DNA from 2 places in the Acidihalobacter prosperus genome. Region 2 is predicted to be linked to the other one. Evidence: predicted binding sites of a transcription regulator. Region 2 holds the regulator's gene; the other holds the start of a gene.
The links. The regulator sigma-54, encoded in region 2, starts transcription at its own class of promoters, with help from an activator protein. The targets are predictions, from matches to a motif close to TGGCANGNTNCNTGCTT.
Positions count from the first base shown of each region.

Region 1 (8,044 bases), on a different contig from region 2:
CATCTGGTCCGCGCGCGCCAGCCGTTACGGCCTGCGCAGCTCGGTCGCGGTGCCGTTCGGCGGTGATGGCAGTACCCGCGGCGTGCTGGCGGCGTATTCCACTCGACGCGGCTTTTTCAGCCCTGACATCGTCGATCTGCTCGAGCAGCTGGCGCGCGACATCGAACTGGGGCTGGGCCAGTACGCAAGGGTGGCCGAGATCACGCGCTTGAGCCAGCACGACCCTTTGACCGGCCTGCCCAACCGCACCTACTTCATGGACAATCTCGAGCGGGCGCTGGCAAGAGTGCAGCGCAGCGAGCGCCTGATCGCGATCGGCATACTCGATCTTGACGATTTCAAGAGCATCAACGACGTGCTGGGGCACACAGTCGGCGACGAATTGCTCCAACATCTCGCCGCGCTGCTGCCCAAGGCGCTGAGGCAGGGCGACATGGTCGCCCGGCTGGGCGGCGACGAGTTCGGCATTCTGCTCGAAGGCGTGACCGGCGTGGCGGAGATCGAGGCCATCGCCAAACGGATCCTGTCGACCATCCGGCAACCGGTGATGCTGTCGGCCGAGGTGCGCGAGCTGTCGACGGAGGCCAGCCTGGGACTGACGCTCTACCCCCTCGACGACGGCGAGGCCGCCGACCTGCTGCGCCATGCGGACGAAGCCCTGTATGCCGCCAAGGCGGCAGGCCGTCACCGCTGGCACCTGTTCGATCGCGGTCTGGAAGTGGCCTCGCGGCAGCGTTACCTGATTCACCATCGTCTGCCGGAGGCGATAGCGGACCGACATATCCTGTTTCACTATCAGCCGCAGATCGACCTCGAAACGGGGCAGGTAGTCGGTGCCGAGGCGCTGGCGCGCTGGATGGACCCGGAGACCGGGGCCTGGAGCCCGGCGATCTTCATGCCCACGATCGAAGGCGATGCGCGACTGGCGCGCGCGCTCGGCCGCCACGCACTGCTCGAAGCCGCGCGTGCGATCGCGCGCTGGCACGCCGACGAGCGCGGCTTGCGGCTGTCGGTGAACATCTGCGCACGACATCTGCTGCATGGCGCCTTCATCGACGATCTGGACGAAGTGCTGACGCGCTATCCCGAGGCGTCGCATGCGCTGACGCTGGAGCTGACCGAAACCGCGGCGCTGACCGATCTCGATGCCAGCGCGGACGTGCTCGCCGACGTCCGCGCGCGCGGATTGCGGGTGGCGCTGGACGATTTCGGCAGCGGATACGCTTCGCTGCAGTACGTGCGCCATCTGCCCCTGGACGAGATCAAGCTGGACCTGCAGTTCGTACAGGACATGGAGACGGATACCGAGGCCTTTGCGGTAGGCTACGCGGCTCTCGAGCTGGCCGACCTGCGCGGTGCGCAGGTCGTGGCCGAAGGCATCGAAGTCGAACGGACCGCACGTCTCTGGCGGCGCCTGGGCGGGCGTCTCGCACAAGGGTATTTGTTCGCCCGCCCGATGGACGAGGCGGCTTGGCTGGCCTGGACCTCGCGTTTCGGCCGCGAAACCCGATTCCTGAGCATTCCTCGCTGGCGTCCGGCCATGTCGCACCTGCCGCTTTTGCAGGCATTGCCGCGTCACGCCGGTCTCAAGCGCCTGCTGCAGCGACCAGCGCCTCTCGGTAGCGCCGACGCGTACGATCATTTCACCCGCCTTCTGGATGCCTGGGATCACAGGGATTGCCCGTTGACGGCCTGGATCGAAGAGGCGGCTCGGCAGCCTGGCGTTTCGCTGAGCGTGCTGCGTGCGGCCCACGAGCAGCTGCATGCTTCGGCGCAGGACTGCCTGGCCAGGCATGCCTCGCCCGAGGAGCGTATGCCGCAGACCTGGGAGCGGTTCGTGCACGCACTCGACCAGGTGATCGGGCAAATGGACTTCAATCACGCTTCCTGAGCGGCGGTCGGGCAGCTGGTCCGATCATTGCTTGCATAACGCCATAATGCCGGCGTGACGATGCGCCGATGGCCCCCTGAGTCGCGCTCGGCATGCACGTTTATCGTGGACCGGTTTTTCCTTGGAGGGGCTCTGGCATGAAGCAAAATGGTCGCTTGCGCGTGATGCTGTTCGACAAGTCGGCAGGGCGCGCGGCCATCCTGGAGCAGGCGCTCAAAGATCAGGGTTGCGAGGTTGTGGCCCGCCTGGGCGATGGTGACGACGTCTTCCGACGGGTGCAGGAACTGCAGCCGGACGTTGTCTTCGTGGATATGGACATCCCCGACCGCGATACCCTCGAGTCCATGCGCCTGATCAATCGCGAAATTCCGCGCCCGGTGGTGATGTTCGCCAGCCAGAGCGACGGTGCGACTATCGAGGAAGCGGTGCGTGCCGGCGTCAGCGCGTACATCGTCGACGGCCTCAGCCCCAGCCGCCTCAAGCCGATCATGGAGGTGGCCATCGCCCGTTTTCGCGAGTTCCAGGCCCTGCGCAACGAGCTTGAGCTGACGCGCAACAAACTGGCCGATCGGCGAGATATCGACAAGGCCAAGGGGGTGCTGATGCGCCAGAAGGGTCTGTCCGAAGAGGATGCCTACGCCGCCCTGCGCAAGCTTGCCATGGACCGCAACCAGAAGCTCGGCGACGTCGCGCGGATGCTGCTCGCCGCCGCCGAATTGCTTGGCTGAACGCACCACATCGGGGCGCGCATAGTGCGCGCAGCACCATTTTCGAGCTTATCCGGCGTTTCCACGGAGACGTCAATGCGGGCGAAAAACCGCCCTTGATCCCGTGGTATGGCCCTGTAAAGCGGTTTTTCCCGTCTCTGGTACGGGTATTGCTTATCCCACCATCGAGCATGATCGGGCCAATGAAGGGCCGCTTGCTTCCAAGAGTCAACGCGGACTCTTAAACCAAAGACAACGGCGTCACCCTGATCGCAACTGCGGTCGTGGGCCGCCGTTTTTTTTGTGCCGGGAAGACCGTTGGAGGCCGTGATGCGGGAGGCGGAAATGTATCGATGCGTGGCGCGAGGCTGGCGCCACCAGGCTGCCCGTCCGGTCAACAGGTTGATCAGACATGGCCATCGCTCGGATGCCCCCTGGGACCAAGGCATGCGCCGAACCGACTTGAACGCTCTGGAGGATTGATGAAAACGCACAAGGTGGAACAACTCGTCATCGCGACGGTGGGATTTTTCTGGTGTTTCCTGATGTGGTTCTCGACGGCGGCTTTCAGCCCGAGTATCGCGAACCACTATAACCTCAGCCTGGCCGCACTCGGACTGCTCGCCAGCTCGGCCATCTGGATGGCACCCATCGGCCGCATCATCGCCGGTTGGGCGGCGGACCGCTTCGGTGCGCCGCGCACCTTCGCCTTCATTCTGGCCGTCTGCGGACTCGTCTCGATCGCCTCGGCCTACACCACGGACTACGACATCCTGTTCATCGAGCGGGTGATCGTGGCCATCGCGGGCGTGTCCTTCGTGGTCGGCATCCAGCATGTGGCCCAGTGGTTCGAGCCGGGCGAAATCGGTACCGCCGAGGGCTTGTATGCCGGTACCGGCAACGTCGGCGCCGGCGTTGGCGCGCTGCTGCTGCCGCGTATCTTCGGGCTCGACTATCAGGCGGCCTTTTTGTGGCTGGGCGTGATCGCGCTGGTGATTGCGGCGTGGTATCTGCTGCGCGGCGAGGCCGCCAAGCATGACAAGGTGCGCGCCACCGCGCGCCAGTCCGCTGATCTGCGCGGCACGGTCTACGTCTGGACCCGCTACATCGCCATTGCCCTGATGCTGGCCTACGCCATGTCCTTCGGCCTCGAAATCGCGATGAACGCCTGGTTGCCGGGTTACTTCACGCGCGGCTTCCACGAGGCGCTGCTGGCGCTGGGCTTCACGAGTATCGCCGGCGTGCAGATCGCGGCCGGCACCTTTGCGGCGGTGCAGTCCTTCACCGCATCGCTGTTCCGGCCATTTTCGGGGTTCATGTCCGACCTGTTCCAGCGCCGTGGCTGGACGCCGCTGCCGATGATCGCGCGCACGCTGCCCTATGCGCCGCGGCTGCACTGGCTGGCCATCTCGCTGCTGCTGATCACGTTGTCCATGGTGGCGCTGACGGTCGCAGGCCTGATGAATTCGCTGCCCCTGTCGGTGATGGTGCTGGTCGCCTTCGGCGTGTTCGTGAGCTTCGGTACCGGCGGTACCTTTGCACTCGTGCCGCTGCTGTTCCCGAATCGCCCCGGCGTCGCCGCGGGCTTCATCGGCGGCGTTTCGACCGCAGGCGGCATCGTCTACCCACTGGTATTCGCCCACACCGCGAATATCCACATGGGTTACCTCTATATCGCGCTGTTCATGTTCATCCCGTTCACCCTGTTCTACTTCTGGGCGGCGCGCTACGAGCATCACCCCGAGGATCACGGGATCGGCGACGGCCTGCTCGGCCGTCCGAAACCGGTGGCTGACAAGGCCTGAGGCCGCGCGTGCCGGAGCGGGATCATGCTCCGGCGCGCCGCCACCTCCTTGCCGACAGCGAACCCATGCCTTCCATCGATTGGAGATCACTCATGCAAAACAACGAACAGCAGACGCCACACGAACCTTGGTACAAATACGGCGTGGCCTTCATTTTCCTGGAAATGTTCATCGCCATCGCGGTCAGCGTGTACTCGCTCTATATGGCCTTCAACGGTCTGGGCGGCTTCCCGGGCAAGCACTGAAGGAACAGCCGGGCGCCGGAATGGTGCCGACGCCCGGCTGTTGCACCAAACAGGTGCGCGAATGGCGGGTGTGGGCGTGTGCAGCCCAGGCAAATGGATGTCGGGAGCTTGGCACGCGATGTGCTTGGCTCACACCGACAGCACGAAAAGACCGGGATGGCGCCCAATGGCGGGCTACCGACCCGGATCGGTGAAATCGATCGAATTTCGACAAAGGCGTCGTGACGTTCATGCGTGGCATGAAGCGGAGCGGCGCCTTTTTTTTGGCCGGAATGGAGCGGTTTGGCATGGTGGATAGCAGCGCAGGCGGACGTACCAGGCTGAGTCTCGGCAAGCGGCCGGGAGACGAGCTGGAACAGCGCGAGTTGACCCTGGGCTTCGTGCCGCTGACCGACTGCGCGCCGCTGGTGGTCGCGCGCGAATTGGGCCTGTTCGCCGACGAGCACCTGGACGTGACGCTGTCGCGCGAGCCTTCCTGGGCGAATATCCGCGACAAGGTCATGATGGGCGCGCTCGACGGCGCGCAGATGCTGGCGGGCATGCCGGTGGCGAGCCAGCTCGGCATCACCGCGGTCAGGCGTCCGTTGATCGCGGCCCTGAGCCTGGGGCTGTCGGGCAACGCGATCACGGTGTCGCGGCGTCTGTTCGCCCGCCTGCGCGAGCAGGACGAGGCGGCGCTGGCACGGCGCCCGTGCACGGCGGACAGTCTGTGCGCGCTGATCGATGCCGACCGCCAGGCCGGGCGGCCGCCGTTGACCTTTGCGGTGGTGTATCCCGTCTCCAGCCACAATTACGAGCTGCGTTACTGGCTTGCCGCCGCGGGGATCGATCCGGACCGCGACGTGCGGATCGTGGTGATCCCGCCCCCGCAGATGGTGGCCCGCCTGCGGGCCGGCGAAATCGACGGTTTCTGCGTCGGCGAGCCCTGGAACAGCGTGGCGGTGCAGGGCGGGCATGGCCATATCCTGATGACCAGCGACCAGCTCTGGCGGCACAAGCCGGAAAAGGTGCTGGGCGTCACCCAGGAATGGGCGGAGCGTCATCCGCTCACCCTGCGTGCACTGGTGCGCGCCCTGATGCGCGCCGGGCAGTGGCTGGACGATCCCGCGCATCGGGAGCAGGCGGCCCGGCTGCTGGCGCGTTCGGAATACATCGGCGTCAAGGAGGCGTCGCTCCGCCTGCCGTTGGGCGAGCAGTTGGTCTACGACCCCGGTACGCCAGCGGTGGCGCATCCGGATTTCAACGTTTTTCAGCGTCATGCCGCGATGTTCCCCTGGCGTTCGCACGCTCTGTGGTTCATCACCCAGCTCTATCGCTGGGGGCAGGTCGATACGGCGCACGACATGGCCGCCGTGGCCGCGGCCGCGTATCGCCCGGAGTATTACCGCGAGGCCGCCGAAGCCCTGGGCTGGACCTATCCCAGGATCGACTACAAGCCCGAGGGCCTGCACGCAGGCGACTGGCAGCTCGCACAGGCGATGCCGGAGCCGCTGTCCATGGGCGCCGACGTCTTTTTCGACGGCGGGCGCTTCGACCCTCACGACCCCGTGGGGTACCTCGAGTCGTTCGCGGTCGCCGCGCCCAGGGTCACGCTGGAAACCCTTCGTCACATGAACCAATCGCGTCCGTCGTCTGCCGCCCATGCGCTCGGCAAGGCTGGCGACGGCACATCCTGATTTGGGAGATCACGCAATGACTGGCAGGCAGAAACTGGTATTGGTGGGCAATGGCATGGCGGGGGTGCGGACCCTCGAGGAGCTGCTCAAGCTCGCGCCGGACATGTACGACATCACCGTGTTCGGCGACGAACCCTACGGCAATTACAATCGCATCATGCTGTCGCCGGTGCTGGCCGGCGAGAAAACGGTCGACGACATCATCCTCAACGACGACGCCTGGTATGCCGACAACGGCATTACTCTGCACAAGGGCAAGCGGGTGACGCGCATCGATCGCGTGCGCCGCTGCGCGATCACCGACGACGGCACCGAGGCGCCCTATGACCGCCTGATCCTCGCGACGGGCTCCAAGCCCTTTATCATTCCGGTGCCCGGCCACGACAAGCAGGGTGTGATCGCCTTCCGCGACATCCACGACGTCGACACCATGCTGGCCTCCTCGCGCACGGGCCGTCGCGCGGTGGTGATCGGCGGCGGACTGCTCGGCCTCGAGGCCGCCAACGGCCTGATGAAGCAGGGCATGGAGGTCACGGTCGTGCACCTGCTCGGCACGCTCATGGAGCGCCAGCTCGATCAGGTCGCCGCGGATCTGCTGATGCGTTCGCTGCAGGAGCGCGGCATGCAGTTCCGCCTGCAGGCGCAGACCACCGAGGTGCTCGGTGACGATCGCGTCACCGGCGTGCGTTTCCAGGACGGCAGCGAGCTGCCGGCCGATCTCGTGGTGATGGCGGTGGGCATCCGGCCGAACATCGAGCTGGCGCAGCAGTCGGGGCTCTATTGCGAACGCGGCATCCTGGTCAACGACACTCTGCAGACCTTCGATCCGAGCATCTACGCGGTCGGCGAGTGCGTGCAGCATCGCGGCAGCGTTTATGGCCTGGTCGCGCCACTGTTCGAGCAGGCCAAGGTGTGCGCCAATCATCTGGCCGAATACGGCATCGCCAAGTACGGCGGTTCGATGACCTCGACCAAGCTCAAGGTCACCGGCATCGACCTGTTCTCCGCCGGCGATTTCAACGGCGACGAACACAGCGAGGAAATGGTGCTGCAGGACGCCGCGCGCGGCGTCTACAAGAAGCTCGTGATCCGCGACAACCGCATCAAGGGTGCAGTGATGTATGGCGACACGCTCGACGGCGCCTGGTACTTCCAGCTGATGCGCGACGAAGCCGACATCACGGACCTGCGCGAGCACCTGCTGTTCGGCCAGGCCCATATCGGCGATGCCGGTCACGGCGACGAGGCCTCGCGGATCGCGGCGCTGCCCGACAATGCCGAGATCTGCGGCTGCAACGGCGTCTGCAAGGGCGAGATCGTGCAGGCCATCACCAGCAAGAAGCTGTTCACCCTGGAAGACGTGCGGGCGCACACCAAGGCGAGCAATTCCTGCGGCTCATGCACCGGTCTCGTGGAATCCCTGCTCGCCAACACGCTGGGCGGCGACTATTCGCAGACGCCGTCGAAAAAATCCCTTTGCCCCTGTACCGAACACACCCATGACGAGGTGCGAGAGGCCATCCGCACGCGCGAGCTCAAGACCCTGCCGGCGGTGTTCGAGGCCATGGAATGGTCGACTCCGGACGGCTGCCACGTCTGCCGTCCCGCGCTCAACTACTACCTGCTGATGAACTGGCCCGGTGAGTACGAGGACGACGGCCGCGCGCGCTTCATCAACGAGCGCGTGCACGCCAACATCCAGAAGGACGGCACCTATTCG
Region 1 covers NZ_JQSG02000006.1:1,046,604-1,054,647, forward strand. Annotated here, with positions in the region: gene THPRO_RS15620 (EAL domain-containing protein) at 1-1,891, shown strand, start outside; gene THPRO_RS15625 (ANTAR domain-containing response regulator) at 2,029-2,619, shown strand; gene THPRO_RS15630 (MFS transporter) at 3,081-4,403, shown strand; gene THPRO_RS17130 (hypothetical protein) at 4,496-4,648, shown strand; gene THPRO_RS15635 (CmpA/NrtA family ABC transporter substrate-binding protein) at 4,936-6,324, shown strand; gene nirB (nitrite reductase large subunit NirB) at 6,341-8,044, shown strand, end outside.
Region 1: a site for sigma-54 is predicted at 4,758-4,774, ahead of THPRO_RS15635 (CmpA/NrtA family ABC transporter substrate-binding protein). Genes of this name have one in related genera too.

Region 2 (8,044 bases):
ATGTCGGTCAGCACCAGGACGCCGTTGCCGGTATCGAGTCGGTCGCACAGTTCGCGGGCACGTTTGAGTATTTCATCCGGATCCGATACCGGCGAGACGGCCAGATTGGCCACGGACAGCGGTGTCTCGCGCAACATGCCGCGGGCCGTTTCCATCAGGTCGGCACCCAGTCGGTTGTGCGTGATGAGCAGGATTCCCACGGACATGAAACGATGAGCCTATGCAGGGTCGGGCGAATGGGGGCGGGCCATCAACCCAGCTCCCGGTGACGGATGGTGATTTCGGTACCGCGTTCGTCGCGGAAGGCGTCTCCGAGCCGCTGCACGAGGTAGACCGAGCGGTGTTGCCCGCCCGTGCAGCCGATCGACACGGTCAGATAACTGCGGTTTTCCGCCTCGAAGCGCGGAATCCAGGTCTGCAGGAACTGGCGGATATCATGGTACATATCCTCGACCATCGGGTGCGAGGCCAGATAGTGCTGCACCGATGGGTCGAGTCCGGTCTGGTTGCGCAGCCGCGGTTCCCAGTGCGGATTGGGCAGGCAGCGGACGTCGAAAATGAAATCGGAGTCACCCGGCACGCCGTGCTTGAAGCCGAACGACTGGAATTGCAGCGACAGTGAGCCGACGTGGCTGCGTCCGATGCGTTCGCGAATCTGGGCGCTGAGTTGATGGACGTTGCTGCGGGTGGTGTCGATGGTCAGATCGGCATGTTCGGCGATCACCGCGAGCAGCGAACGTTCCAGGTGTATCGCCTCGATCAGCGGCAGGCCCTTGCGCGACAGCGGGTGTTTGCGGCGGGTTTCGCTGAAGCGCTTGAGCAGCGTGTCGATCTCGGCCTGCAGATAGATGATTTCGAGTTGCACGCCGCGCGTGCGGATGTCCTCGAGAATGTCCTTGAAGCGGCGTAGCTCCTCGATGCCGCTGCGGGCATCGATGCCGACGGCGGCTTCGTCGTAAAGCTTGACCTTGGGGCTGAGCAGGTTTTCGACGAAGGCAGGCAGCAGGCCGAGGTGCAGGTTGTCGATGCAATACAATCCCTCGTCTTCTAGGGCGTGCAGGGCGACGGTCTTGCCGGAGCCCGAAAGGCCGCTGATGATGATCAGTCTCACGGTTGGTTCCCGAGGCGTTCCTGCTGGCGCTGGATCAGGTCGTCGGCCGCATCATAACCGGATTGCAGCAACAGATGTTTGCGCACCGCGGCTTCGACCAGCACCGCCAGGTTGCGGCTGGGGGCGACGGGAATCTCGATCACGGGGATCTCGACACCGAGCAGGCGCCGGGTCCGGGTAATGCCGTACAGCCGGTGCTCGTCTGCATGATGGCCGCCGTGATGGTGGCGCAGGTCGATGATCAGCCTCAGGTACTTGTTGAGCTTGATCGCATTGTCGCCGTACATCGCGCGCACGTTGAGAATGCCGAGGCCGCGTACCTCGAGCATGTCCTGCAGCACCATCGGGCAACGCCCCTGCAGGGTGTCGGGGGTAATGCGGGCAAATTCGGGGGCGTCGTCCGCGACCAGTCGGTGGCCGCGGGTGATCAGTTCCAGCGCCAGCTCGCTCTTGCCCACGTTGCTGTCGCCGGTCAGCAACAGACCCGTGCCGAGTACCTCCATGAACACGCCGTGTGCGGTGGCGGTTTCGGCGAGGGTCTCGCTCAGGTAGTAGCGCAGGGTGCTGATGAGTTCCTGGGTGGCCAGTGGCGAGGCGAACAGCGGGATGCCGGCGTGCTCGGCCAGCCCGATCATGCGCTCGTCCGGGAATTCCCCGCCGCCGATCACGATCAGAATGCTTTCGCCGTTGAACATCTGCCGCAAGGCCTGTTCGCGGGCGTCGTCGTCGAGCTGGCGCAGATAGGCGCACTCGCGACTGCCAAGCACCTGGACGCAATGCGGGTGCACCAGATTCAGATGTCCGACGAGGGTGGCGCCGCCCCAGTGCGTGTCGGCGGCGGACAGCTGGTGTACGCCTCCGTCGCGTCCCGACAGCCAGGAGAGCTGCAGGCGCTTGCCGAGCGCTTGGTAGAGGGCAGCCGCTGAAAGATTGGCTTCCATGGCGTCGCCTAGGCGGCGTGCCGGGCTTCCCAGTCGCTGAGCAGTCCCAGAGTGGCTTCGCTGCCATCGGCAGTGCGCAGCTGTTGCACGGCGACCGGGTCGCTGAACAGCTGCGCCAGCCTGGAAAGCGTCTCCAGGTGTTCGCTGGCGCTATCCTCCGGCACCAGCAACGCGAACAGCAGGTCGACGGGTTGCTGGTCGGGGGCATCGAAATCGATGCCCCCGCTGAGTTTGATGAAGGCGGCCTGCGTCTCCTTGAGCCCGGTCATGCGGCCGTGGGGGATCGCCACCCCATGGCCCAAGCCGGTGCTGCCGAGGCGTTCGCGCGCGAGCAAGGTATCGAAGACCTCGTGCGAGGAAACCTGCCCGCCTTGGGCCAGCAGCTCGCTCAGTGCTTCCAGCGCCCGTTTCTTGCTGTGGATGTCGGCACCGCTGAGGATGCGCTCGGTGGTGAGAAGTTCGCCTATCTGCATGGTTCAGGTGTCGCCCCGATGTTTTCAGGTGGCCGTGCGTTTGGTCGCTTCGGCCTTGTGGTGGTCCTTGGTTTTTTCCTTGTGCTTGATGACCTGCCGGTCGAGCTTGTCGACGAGTGCGTCGATGGCGGCGTACATGTCTTCGCTGACGGCGTCCGCGAAGAGCTGGTTGCCGCTGAGATTGAGGCTGGCTTCGGCTTTCTGGCGCAGTTTTTCTACGGAGAGGATCACGTGGACGTCAATCATGTTGTCGAAATGCCGCTCGAGGCGCTGGAATTTTTCGCTCACATAGCTGCGCAGGGCGTCGGTCAGCTCGATATGGTGCCCGGACAGATTGATTTGCATACGATACTCCTCGTTGAGGGCCATGTCTTATGTGCCCATGTGGGGGGCGGGGCCGTCATGGCTGGCGCCATCCCGCGGCCGCTTTCGCGGCCAGGGGCGGCATCCCCCGCCGCCTGATGTCGACGCTCGCACCCGACCGTGCTCCCTGGTCCGGCCGGCCCGCGGCAGGTGTTTCGCGGTGCGCAAGGTCGAGGATACGTGTGAAGTCGCCATAATCTGAGTCTAGTTGAGGCGCTTGCGATCGCTGGAGGACGGGATGTTCATGCCCTCGCGGTACTTGGCCACGGTGCGGCGCGCCACCTGGATGCCCTTTTCGCCGAGCAGGTCGGCGATCTTGCTGTCCGACAGGGGCTTGTCACCGGGTTCGCCCTCGATCAGCTTGCGGATCATCGCGCGTATGGCGACGGCCGAGCACTCGCCGCCGTCGGCCGTGCCGACATGGCTGGAGAAGAAGTACTTGAATTCGAAGATGCCGCGGGGGGTATACATGTATTTCTGGGTGGTGACGCGGGAGATGGTCGATTCGTGCATCTCGACCTGTTCGGCGATGTCGCGCAGCACCAGCGGTTTCATGGCCTCCTCGCCGTATTCCAGAAAGCCTCGCTGTTGCTCGACGATGGCGGTGGCGACGCGCAACAGGGTTTCGTTGCGGCTTTGCAGGCTCTTGATGAACCAGCGGGCCTCCTGCAGCTGATTCTTCATGTAGGTGTTGTCCACGCTGCTGTCCGCGCGCCGGACCATCGAGGCGTAGGTCGAATTCACGCGCAGGCGCGGCGCCACCTCCGAGTTGAGCTCCACGCGCCAGCGCTGCCCCTGTTTGCGCACGGTCACGTCGGGGACGATGTACTCGGGGCGGCTGTTGCTGATCTGCGCGCCAGGGCGGGGGTTGAGCGACTGGATCAGTGCGATGGTTTCCTGCAGCTCGGTCTCGTCCAGATCCAGGTGACGCATCAGTGCCTTGAAATCGTGGTTGCCGAGCAGGTCGATGTGCGATTGCACAAGATGCCGCGCCGATGCCAGCCGGGGGGTGTCCCTCGGCATCTCCGAGAGCTGTATGTCAAGGCACTCGGACAGGTTGCGCGCACCGCAGCCGGGCGGATCGAGCCGTTGTACGAGATGCAGTACGGCTTCGACGTCCTCGATCTCGAGTTCGGTCTGCAGTTGATCCGCGAGCGAGGCGCGGATGTTTTCCAGGTCTTCCTGAAGATAGCCGTCGTTGCCGATCGCGTCGATCAGGGTCATGGCGATCAGGCGGTCCTGCTCGTTCATGGTGGCGAGGTGGACCTGCCAGAGCAGATGGTCCGCAAGCGATTCGCCGTCTCCGCTCTGCGACTCATAGGGGTCGCGGTCGTCGCCTTCGGAGGGTGCGGAGCCGGCCGCGGAGGGCGGTTCGTAGATGTCGTCCCAGGCGCTGTCGACGGGCAGCTCGTCCGGAATCGTGTCCTGCGACGGACTGTCCTCGGCGCTGCTTTCGCGGGCTTCGCCGTTGATCGGTTCGCCGTCCGCGCCTTCGCCCCGGCCGCCGTCCTCGTCGATTTCGAGCATGGGGTTGGTCTCGAGCACTTCCTGGATGTGCGTCTGCAGCTCGAGCGTCGAGTACTGCAGCAGACGTATCGCCTGCTGCAGCTGGGGAGTCATCGCCAGGGATTGCCCCAGCCTGAGTTGAATGGATGGCTTGATCATCGCGCCTGATGTTTATCTTGAATCCGCGTTTAACGCAATGGTCATCATCGGTCTACGGGATGTTGTTAGAGTCGGAAGTCCTGCCCCAGATAGACCTCGCGGGCCTTCTGATTGTGCAGGATGTCTTCCGGCGCGCCTTCGGCGAGCACATGACCCTCGCTCAGGATATAGGCTCGCTGGCAGATGCCGAGGGTTTCACGCACATTGTGATCGGTAATCAAGACGCCAATGTCCCGGTCGCTCAGGTGTCGCACGATCCGCTGGATGTCGAGTACCGAAATGGGGTCGACGCCGGCGAAGGGTTCGTCGAGCAGGATGAAGGCCGGGTCGGCGGCCAGCGCGCGCGCAATCTCGACGCGTCGTCTCTCACCGCCCGAGAGGCTGAAGCCGCGACTGGCGCGGATATGCCCGATCTGCAATTCATCCAACAGACTTTCCAGGGTTTCATTCTGTGCCCTGGGGTCGAGATTGTCACGCAGTTCGAGTACGGCGCGGATGTTGGCTTCGACGCTGAGGCGGCGGAAAACCGAGGCTTCCTGCGGCAGATAGCCAACGCCCATGCGTGCGCGGGCGTGCATGGGGAAGCGGGTGATGTCCTGATCGTTGAGGTGTATCCGCCCCGAATCCGGCTGAATCAGACCGACGATGATGTAGAAGCAGGTGGTCTTGCCCGCGCCGTTGGGGCCGAGCAGGCCGACGATTTCGCCGCTGCCGACCTCGAGGGAAACGCCGCCGAGCACGTCGCGTCCGCGATAGCGCTTGGTCAGGCCACTGGCGCCGAGCACGCTCATGGCGCGGATTTTCCCGTCGTGCCCTGATCGGGCACCAGCGTGGCCTCGACGCGATGCCCAGGCGCACCGGCGGTGACGACGCCATTTTTCGTGTCGTAGACGATATGCGTGCTGCTGAAGGTGTTGCGCTCCTGGCTCAGTTCGGCCTGTCCCTGCAGTTGTATCTGCCGGCTGTCCGGCAGGTAGAGCATGTGCGCCGCGTGTCCCTTGACCGGTTTGCCCTTGGGGGTGACGTCGCTGAAGGTGGCCGGGTTGCCGTCCATGGTCAGGCGTTCGACCGGTCCCTTGGGCGGCGCCACCACGGTCAGTCGGTCGCCGTCGATGGTGAGGGTGTTCTGGGTGACGCGGACGTGCCCGGTGTAGATGCCGACACCGGTCTTCTGGTCGAAATGAAATCGGTCTGCGCTGATATGCACGGGCGCATCGCGTGCCACCGGCGGCGCGGCCACGGCAGCGGCCGGCAGCAGCGCGGCTAGAAACAGCAGGCGCCATGGCACGCGCCGTTCTACGCTCGGCCGGGGCTCAGGGCTGCGCGGTGGGGCGGGTGTAGACACTGTTCACGTCCTTTAGGAGGTCGAAGACCTGCTGCTTGAAATTCGCGTCCAGGCCGATGCCCCGCGTCACGTAGCCGGGGCCTTCGATGCGCGTGGGTTTCGGGCTGGTCGCGATCTGCCGACGCGTGTCGACCGTCACATCATTGGATATCACGCGAATCGTCCGACCCTGCGCGTCCTGACGCGTGATCACCACCCGTTCCGGCATGCGCACGACGGTGTCGCCGGGCAACAGTACCGCGCTGGGTGAGCGCAGCGTGACCGGCGCGCCGTGCTCAGGATATACCACGAGCACGGGATCGGTCAGCCGGGTCAGGCGGTCGGGCAGGGTGTGTGCGAGATGCGTCGCCCGTAGCCGGTAGCGTGGCTGCCCATCGCGGCGCATCTGGGTCAGGGTGATGTCGTCGGCGGAGTAGTCGGTGCCGCGGGCCAAGGGGGCAACCTTGAGCGGCGGCGGCAGCACGTGTCGAGCCAGCCACAGACCCAGTAGCAGGGTGACGGCCAGTGCGGCGCCTGTGAGCAGGCGCTGCGCGTTCATGCGAGATAGGTCGCGACCAGGCGTTCGTACTGCCCCTGGGCGCGCATCACCAGTTCGCAGGCTTCGCGTGCCGCACCCTGGCCGCCGGCGCGTGCCGTCACCCAGTGCGCGTGCGTGCGGACTTCGGCGGCCGCGTCGGCGACGGCGATGCCGAGCCCGGCGCGGCGTATCACCGGCAGGTCGACGAGGTCGTCGCCGACGAAGGCGGCGGCGGCAGGCGGTAGCCCGAGCGTCGTCAGCAGATCCTCGAAGGCCGGCAGTTTGTCGCGGCGGCCTTGGATCACGTGCTCGATGCCGAGATCGGCCGCGCGGCGGGCGACGACCTGCGAACGCCTTCCCGTAAGCAGTGCGAGGGTCACGCCGCTGGCCTGGAGCATGCGCATGCCGTGACCGTCGCGCGAATTGAAGGCTTTGTATTCCTGGCCGTCGTCGCCGAGAAACAGGCGACCGTCGGTGAGTACGCCGTCGACGTCGAAGATCATCACGCGTATGGCGCGCGCGCGCGCCAGCACCGGGCCTGCCGGCTGTTGTTCGATGTCGTTCGGGGCGGCGCCCGCGTGCTTGTCCCGGCTCATGTCACACCACGCCCGCACGCATCAGGTCATGCATGTTCAGCGCGCCGACCAGTCGGGACTGCTCGTCGACGACCGGCAGCGCCTGGATACGGTGGTCCTCCATCAGCTTGACCACCGCGGCTGCCAGCATGTCGGGGCGCGCAGTCTTGCAGTCGCGCGTCATCACGCGTTCGATCGGCGTGGCATGGATGTCGAGCGCGCTGTCGAGCGTGCGGCGCAGGTCGCCGTCGGTGTAGACCCCGACGACCTTGTTTTCGAATACCACCGCGGTCATGCCGAGTCCTTTGCGGGTAATTTCGAGCAGGGCGTCGCTGAGTATGGTGTCGGGCGTGACGGCGGGTACGTCGTCGCCGCGCCGCATCACGTCGGCCACGTGCAGCAACAGACGGCGGCCGAGGCGGCCACCCGGGTGCGAGCGGGCGAAGTCCTCGGCGGTGAAGCCGCGCGCCTCGAGCAGTGCGATCGCCAGTGCATCGCCCATGGCGAGCGTCGCCGTGGTGCTCGAAGTCGGCGCGAGCCCGAGCGGGCAGGCCTCGCGGGCGACGCTGATGTCGATATGTACCGTGGCCTCGCGCGCGAGACTGGATTCCGGGCGTCCGGTGAGCGCGATCAGCGGTACGCCGAGGCGGCGGATAAGCGGGAGGATGGTCAGGATTTCATCGGTTTCGCCAGAATTCGACAGCGCGAGTACCACGTCGCGTGGCGTGATCATGCCGAGATCGCCGTGACTGGCCTCGCCGGGGTGGACGAAAAAGGCCGGCGTGCCGGTGCTGGCCAGGGTTGCCGCGATCTTGCCGCCGATGTGCCCGGACTTGCCCATGCCGAGGACGACGATGCGTCCTTCGCAGGCATGCAAGTGATGGCAGGCGCGCACGAAGGTGTCGTCGATACGCTCCGCCAGCGCGGCGACTGCCTCGCTTTCGGTGCGGATCACGGCCAGGCCGAGGGTGATGAGCTGTTGGTCGTCAAGAGACATGGGTTTCAGGCGGTCCAGTATAGCCAGCATTCGTAGCCGATGAAGACCCCGAGCAGC
Region 2 covers NZ_JQSG02000003.1:106,475-114,518, reverse strand. Annotated here, with positions in the region: gene THPRO_RS07285 (PTS sugar transporter subunit IIA) at 1-206, opposite strand, end outside; gene rapZ (RNase adapter RapZ) at 251-1,111, opposite strand; gene hprK (HPr(Ser) kinase/phosphatase) at 1,108-2,052, opposite strand; gene ptsN (PTS IIA-like nitrogen regulatory protein PtsN) at 2,061-2,525, opposite strand; gene hpf (ribosome hibernation-promoting factor, HPF/YfiA family) at 2,550-2,870, opposite strand; gene THPRO_RS07260 (RNA polymerase factor sigma-54) at 3,093-4,553, opposite strand; gene lptB (LPS export ABC transporter ATP-binding protein) at 4,619-5,344, opposite strand; gene lptA (lipopolysaccharide transport periplasmic protein LptA) at 5,341-5,841, opposite strand; gene lptC (LPS export ABC transporter periplasmic protein LptC) at 5,867-6,436, opposite strand; gene THPRO_RS07240 (KdsC family phosphatase) at 6,433-6,918, opposite strand; gene THPRO_RS07235 (KpsF/GutQ family sugar-phosphate isomerase) at 7,013-7,987, opposite strand; gene THPRO_RS07230 (calcium/sodium antiporter) at 7,993-8,044, opposite strand, start outside.